3 regions of the Cytobacillus sp. FSL R7-0680 genome follow, and region 3 is predicted to be linked to each of the others. Evidence: riboswitches for the same ligand, from Rfam matches in the RefSeq annotation. Region 3 holds a riboswitch; each other region holds the start of a gene.
The links. A riboswitch is a leader RNA that binds a small molecule or an ion and turns the genes downstream of it on or off. The one in region 3 is predicted to bind S-adenosylmethionine.

Region 1: another riboswitch for S-adenosylmethionine. It lies ahead of MKY26_RS00440 (methionine ABC transporter ATP-binding protein); the one in region 3 lies ahead of MKY26_RS13720 (iron-containing alcohol dehydrogenase family protein).
Region 2: another riboswitch for S-adenosylmethionine. It lies ahead of MKY26_RS01975 (LLM class flavin-dependent oxidoreductase); the one in region 3 lies ahead of MKY26_RS13720 (iron-containing alcohol dehydrogenase family protein).

Annotation. Positions count from the first base shown of each region.
Region 1 covers NZ_JBBPAO010000001.1:82,516-84,787, reverse strand. Annotated here, with positions in the region: gene MKY26_RS00445 (methionine ABC transporter permease) at 1-307, opposite strand, end outside; gene MKY26_RS00440 (methionine ABC transporter ATP-binding protein) at 297-1,310, opposite strand; SAM riboswitch class I at 1,394-1,500, opposite strand; gene MKY26_RS00435 (CotH kinase family protein) at 1,593-2,272, opposite strand, start outside.
Region 2 covers NZ_JBBPAO010000001.1:390,493-392,764, reverse strand. Annotated here, with positions in the region: gene MKY26_RS01975 (LLM class flavin-dependent oxidoreductase) at 1-1,020, opposite strand, end outside; SAM riboswitch class I at 1,179-1,290, opposite strand; gene MKY26_RS01970 (fatty acid--CoA ligase family protein) at 1,352-2,272, opposite strand, start outside.
Region 3 covers NZ_JBBPAO010000001.1:2,735,851-2,738,122, forward strand. Annotated here, with positions in the region: gene MKY26_RS13715 (hypothetical protein) at 1-445, shown strand, start outside; SAM riboswitch class I at 525-640, shown strand; gene MKY26_RS13720 (iron-containing alcohol dehydrogenase family protein) at 733-1,848, shown strand; gene MKY26_RS13725 (MetQ/NlpA family ABC transporter substrate-binding protein) at 1,845-2,272, shown strand, end outside.

The DNA.
Region 1 (2,272 bases), 2.7 Mb from region 3:
CTACAGATAATGAAACAGAAGCCGCTGTAGGACCAATAGTTGAACCTGCAATTAATTTTGTTAACGGCAATAGAGCTACTAACAAAATAATATAAGGAATAGAGCGGATCAAATTGACAATCCAACCGGTAACAGCATTTACAAATCTATTCTTTAAGAACAATCCTTCGTCTGTAACGAATAATAAGATACCTAGTGGAAGACCTAGTATAAGTGCCGCAACTAAAGAAATGGCGACCATATAAATTGTTTGTAATACAGCTGTATTTAGTTCAGGAAGTAACGCCTGAATGGACTCAAGCAACATGTTCAACTACCTCCAAATTCTGTGTTCTTTCTTGAATATATTGTATAGCTCTTTCTATTTCAGGTATTTCGCCAGTCAACTCCATAATAAAAATACCAAGAGGTACTTCTTGAATATATTCAATCTTGCCGTGAAGAATATTTCCTTTTACTTTGAATGTTTGGAACAGTTCAGAAACAACAGATTCTTCTGCTATTGCACCTTTAAATTGAATCTTAATGATTGTTCCCTTCCTGTTTTCAACCAATTGTTGTGGTAAGTCAAATTGAAGAACACTCTGAATGAAATCCTTTGTAAGTGGTTCAATTGGATTCGCAAATATATCATACACCGGTCCCTCTTCTATGACCTTTCCATCTTGCATAACAGCTAACCTATGACAAATCTCTTTGACTACTTCCATCTCATGAGTGATAAGTACGATGGTTAATCCTAGCTTTTTATTAATTGATTTTAATAAGTTCAGGATTGATTTTGTTGTTTTAGGGTCTAGAGCTGACGTGGCTTCATCGCAAAGTAAAACCTTTGGATCATTAGCGAGTGCTCTGGCTATTCCTACCCTTTGCTTTTGACCACCACTTAATTGTGTGGGATACTGATGAATTTTATCTGCTAAACCCACTAATTCTAATAGTTCTTTCACCCTGATATCTATTTCTTTCGGGCTTTTACCTGCCGCTTTTAAAGCAAAGGCAATATTCTCATACACTGTCTTCGAACTCGCTAAATAAAAATGCTGAAAAATCATACCTATCTTCTGCCTTGCTTTTCTTAATTCTTTACTTGTTAAAGATGTTAAATCAACGCCATCAATTTTCACTTCACCAGATGTCGGTCTCTCCAATAAATTTAGACAGCGTAATAAAGAACTTTTCCCTGCTCCACTATAGCCAATAATCCCGTATATTTCCCCTTCTTTAATAGAAAGGGATACATTGTCAACCCCTATTACTTGCTTCTTTTTGCTTTTATAAATTTTCACTAAATGATTGACTTCAATCATTTACCTCACCCTCCCTAAATCCTCTACAACATAAAATGAGCCTCTTTCACTTTGAAAGAGGCTCAACAAATGATTGTTATTAAACCTTATCTTTCAGAATGAAATCATTCTGCAGGATTTAGCACCTTCCCTTTAAAAGGAGGTTGCCGGACATCTTCGGGCCTGGTCCCTCAGTCTCTCTCGATAAGAATCATATTAAATTTAATGTGTTGCTTTGATAAAGGAAATTTTATCGGGTATTGAATTAATTGTCAATAGTATTTTGATTATTTATGCATTTACTTATCTTCCTCTTCGTTTAAACAAGAAGATAAAAAAAATTGTTCCTAATAAAGCTGTGATTAGACCCACATACAAGATGATTGCTGACGTTTTGAACTTTACTGTACTAGGTTGCTCTTCTTGTCCACGTCCCTCACCACCAGGCATACCTTCAAACCCTTCTGGTGTCTCAAAATCTCCTTCCTGCGGAAAGTCTCCATTGCCTTGCGGATGTTCAGGCATTTCACCATCAATGTTTCCTTCATTACCGTTTGGCGGTTGGAATACTTCTCCTCTTTCTTGACCTTCCTGGTCATCACCACCTGCTCGGCTAGGGAACATGTTATTGACTTCAGAAGCTTGTGATTCTACTTCTAATTCACCTGAAAGCTGAGCAAGTATCGATTCTGATCTCGCCTCAGCAAATGCTGGTAAACTCTCATCACCTTGCACTGCTTGTAGAAATTCTTCTGTTGTATAAAACTTGGTAGGATCCTGTTCTACATAAGGAAGAATCAATGTACTAATTTGTGTAGTTGTATTTTGGTAAGACTCTTTTGTCATATATTCTTCGGCAATCTTTTCAAGGTATGCTTCATATTGCTTTTTAAATTCATCATTTGCCAATAAAGCATTAAGTAAAGGCCTCTCATCTAAAGAAGTACCAGCTACAGGTTCTGAAATACTGAAATTAATCGTAT
Region 2 (2,272 bases), 2.3 Mb from region 3:
TGTAGCTTTAAATTCAAATGGGTTATCTAACTCATCCTTTGTAAATTCCGCAACATTATAACCGCTTGCGCCCCCAAACTGTGCTTTCGCTGCATCTGCACTCCATAATTGGTTGTATTCAGCAAATTTCTCTTCCGCTTCTTCAGTTGTCTTACCTACGATGACTGTTAGGAAAGTGAATATTTTAATATCTTCCGGATTCCTGCCATATTCTTCCGCTTGTTTTCGAATATCCTCTGTATAATGTCTTACTCTTTCAGGTGTTGGCCCACCTACAAATACACATTCTGCATGTTTTGCTGCAAAAGCACGTCCTTTAGGAGAAGTCCCTGCTTGATATAAAACAGGTGTTCTTTGTTGTGACGGTTCTGTTAAATGCGGTCCTTCGACATCAAAATATTCTCCTTTATGGTGAATTTCATGGATTTTCTTACGGTCGATTAATACCCCTTGTTCTGTATCTTCTATCACTGCTCCATCTTCCCAGCTTGATTCCCACAGTTTATAAACGACATCCATATATTCATCGGCAATTTCATAACGCTTATCGTGTTTGATCATATCTTTGAAACCAAAATTTCTTGCTGCATTAGGAAGATAAGAAGTAACGATATTCCATGCCACTCTTCCTTTTGTCAAATGATCTAATGTGGAAAACCGTCTTGCCTGCCCAAAAGGTGGCTCATATGTTGTACTCACCGTTAATGCAAATGACAGATGCTCTGTCACTGCTGCCATAGCAGGGATGACAAACGCCCCATCATTAACAGGAAACTGTAATCCATCGTTAATTGAAGGTTCTTTACTTTCTTTATACGTATCATAAACACCTAATACATCCGCAAAAAAGACAGCATCGAATTTTCCCTTCTCGAGTGTTTTGGCTAATTCCATCCAATAATTAATATCTTTATAGGCACGATGTCGTTTGGAATCTTTATGCTTCCATAGCCCATGAGAATTGTGCATTGCACTTGTCATTTCAAATGCATTCAATATCATTTGTTTTTTATAACTCATACTGCCATTACCTCCTCTAATACTTCTACAAAAGAAGCATAATAATGTATTTATCAATTGTGCTAAGAATGTTTATCGCTTTTGGTGGTCCAATCAGCCATAAAAAAACCTCTTCCAAAAAGGAAGAGGTAACGTACGCTCATAAATATTTCATTCTCTTCCTATCTTTCAAGCTAAATGCTAGCTTGCTGGAATTGGCACAGTACTTGCAATGCTAAGTCTGTTGCCGAGGCTTCGTAGGGCCAGTCCCTCCACCTCTCTAGATAGTGGTTATTTAATTGATATAGTTACTCTAAAATATTTAGAATCTTTTGTCAACATGTTTTTTAACTTATGCTTCCTGATTTTCTAGTACCTTTTTCTTAAGAGCACGTCGCAGTATCTTTCCTGTTGTATTCTTCGGCAATTCTTCTAAAAATTCTATAGAGGAAGGAATTTTGTATTTGGCTAACTTTTCTTTACAATAAGTCAATATATGTGCCTCTGTTAAATTTTCAGTTTTAGGTACAATATAGGCTAAAACTTTTTCTCCTGTATTCTGATCAGGTACACCTAAAACAGCCGCTTCTACAATGTCAGGATGGTCATAAAAAACCTCTTCTACTTCCCTTGGATACACATTATAGCCACCAACAATTATCATATCTTTCTTACGGTCAACAATGTAGAAGTATCCTTCTTCGTCCCTCTTAGCTAAGTCACCTGTATATAACCAATTTTCCTTTAAACAGGCAGATGTTTCTTCAGGCATTTTGTAATATCCTTTCATAACGTTAGGGCCTTTCACAACAAGCTCCCCTACTTCACCTACAGCGACCTCTTCTCCTAATTCATTAACTACTCTATTTTCAACATGAATAATAGATGTGCCAATCGACCCCGGTTTCCGTGGACGATCTAGTGGGTTAAAGCATGTGACCGGAGAAGCTTCTGATAAGCCATAGCCTTCAGAAATAACCACATTGAATTTCTTCTCAAAATTTTCTAACAATGCAACAGGAAGTGAAGCACCTCCAGAAATACATAATCTCATAGATTGGAAGACACCAGGGTTGCCTTCAGGATATTGATAAAGAAAATTATACATTGTAGGCACGCCGGCAAAAACAGTTGGCTTGTATTTTTCCGCTAAACGGAAAATTTCTTTCGGACTAAATTTAGGGTCTATTAAGATTGTTGCTCCACTTATCAGAGGTGCATTCAGAGCAACAGTTAAGCAAAACACGTGAAACATAGGTAAGGTTGTAATCAC
Region 3 (2,272 bases):
GACGAGTAGCTTAACAATCGGTTTGATTATATCTGTGTGGTTACCAGAAATGGCTAAAGCAACTGTATTATCAATTCTCATTAGCGCTGTCATTGCCATTTTTATAGGACTACCGTTTAAAACAAACGGACTCGTTGAAGCTCAAGCGTCAAGTCTCATGGGAAGTATGATGGGGGCAATGCTAGGCATTATGTTGGTACCCAGTGAAGTTACATTTATGATCATTAGCATGGATCTGATTTATTTAATTAGTATTTTTGCCATGATGCTTCTCATGCACAAAAAACATTCATTAAAGGAAGCATTGAAAAATCGACCTGTGCCCTTCTATCTAACATTCTTATTAAGCATCGCCATTATCTGTGCATCGGGAATTCATCAAGAAGCGAAGAACTCAATTCATCCGATTGAAGAAAACACCCCACAAGTAGAACACCATCACTAGTTTAATGATTAATTTCAATTATGTTATTGACTTTTCATGTAATAGATAATATTATGAATATAATTTAATAAAGCATTTTCTCTTATAAAGAGCGGCTGAGGGACTGGCCCTGCGACGCCCGGCAACCATTCATATACCCATATGAACAGGTGCTAAATCCTGCAAAATACTTTTTGGTATTTTGATATATGAGAGAGGTTTACTACTATTCTAGTATATTTATGCCTCTCATGATGAGAGGCATTTTTGTTTTTATCATCACATCAAAAGAGAAACGAGGAGAGGAAATGACTGTAACAATCGTAAAAGGGGCTCCAGGACATTATTTATTAGGTTCAGGCATTCTAACAGAACTCCCCGACCTACTTAAAGATATTTCTGTTTCCAAATACCATATAATAACCGGTAAAAAAGCTTGGCAAGCCGTGCAACCCTACTTGCCCAAGGAAGTAATAGATAACAACGTTCACCTTCATTATATAGATGGTCACACTACCTTAAAAAAGGTCCATGACATCCAAGAAATAATAACAAATGATGGTGCTAATGGCGTAATAGGTATTGGTGGTGGGACAGCATTAGATATAACAAAAGCAGTTGCGATTGAAGCATCTGTTCAATCCATTCTTATACCAACAATCGCAGCTACCTGTGCCGCATGGACACCATTAAGTGTTTTTTATAATGAAGAAGGCAGCTTTACTCATTATACAGAGTTCCCTATTGCGACAACCCTCGTATTGGTTGAACCTGAAATTATTGCTAAAGCGCCTATTACTTATTTAAAAGCAGGAATTGGGGATACATTAGCCAAGTTTTATGAAGCTGAAGCTCTAATTGAAAGTTTTTACCCTGAAGAAACACTTCCTGTACCTAAACAAATTTCGCAATTTTCAGCTAAAATTTGCCGAGATACATTGCTTAATGATGGTGAAGCCGCACTACAATCAGTAGCCAAAAACGAAACCTCAAAAGCACTTATCCGTGTGATTGAAACGATTATCATGACTGGGGGTATGGTCGGTGGATTCGGCGAAAAAGCAGGACGAATCGCTGGTGCCCATTCGTTTCATAATGGACTAACCGTAGCGGATGCAGCCCAAGATTTTCTTCATGGGGAATTAGTCGCTTACGGGATTCTTGGTCAATTGGCCATTGAAGAAAAATGGACGGAAGTTGATTACCTTCTCCCGTTTTATGAGAGCTGGCAATTGCCAAGTAGTCTCTCTAGTCTAACTATTGATGTGAATGATGAGCAATTAATGAAGACAATTGTAAAAAAGGCGATACGCCCAACTGAATCTATTCACTTTATGAAAAACGAGATAAGTGAACATTCTGTTTTACAAGCACTTCGATTATTAGAAAAACAAAATGAACAAAAAGGAGTTCAAACATCATGAAAAAATGGTTACTAACTGGAACAGTCTTATTATCTTTAACAGGCTTAGCTGCATGTGGTAGTGATGAAGCCAACAACTCTACAGAAGGATTATATGACGATGAAGAATTAGTCATTGGTGTCACTGCAGGTCCACATGAGCAAATCTTAGAAAAAGTAATTGAATTAGCTAAAGAAGAAAATATCAACATTAAATCACAAGTATTTACTGATTATGTGATGCCAAATGTCGCATTAGCTGAAAAAGAGATTGACTTAAACATTTTTCAAACAGAGCCTTATTTTAATGCATTTAAAGAAGATAGAAATTTAGATTTAGTTAAATCTTTTGATACCGTTTCATTCCCGATGGGCATCTATGCACTCAATGTAAAAGATGTAGCTGAATTAAAAGATGGCGCAAAAATCGGTCTTCCGAGTGACCC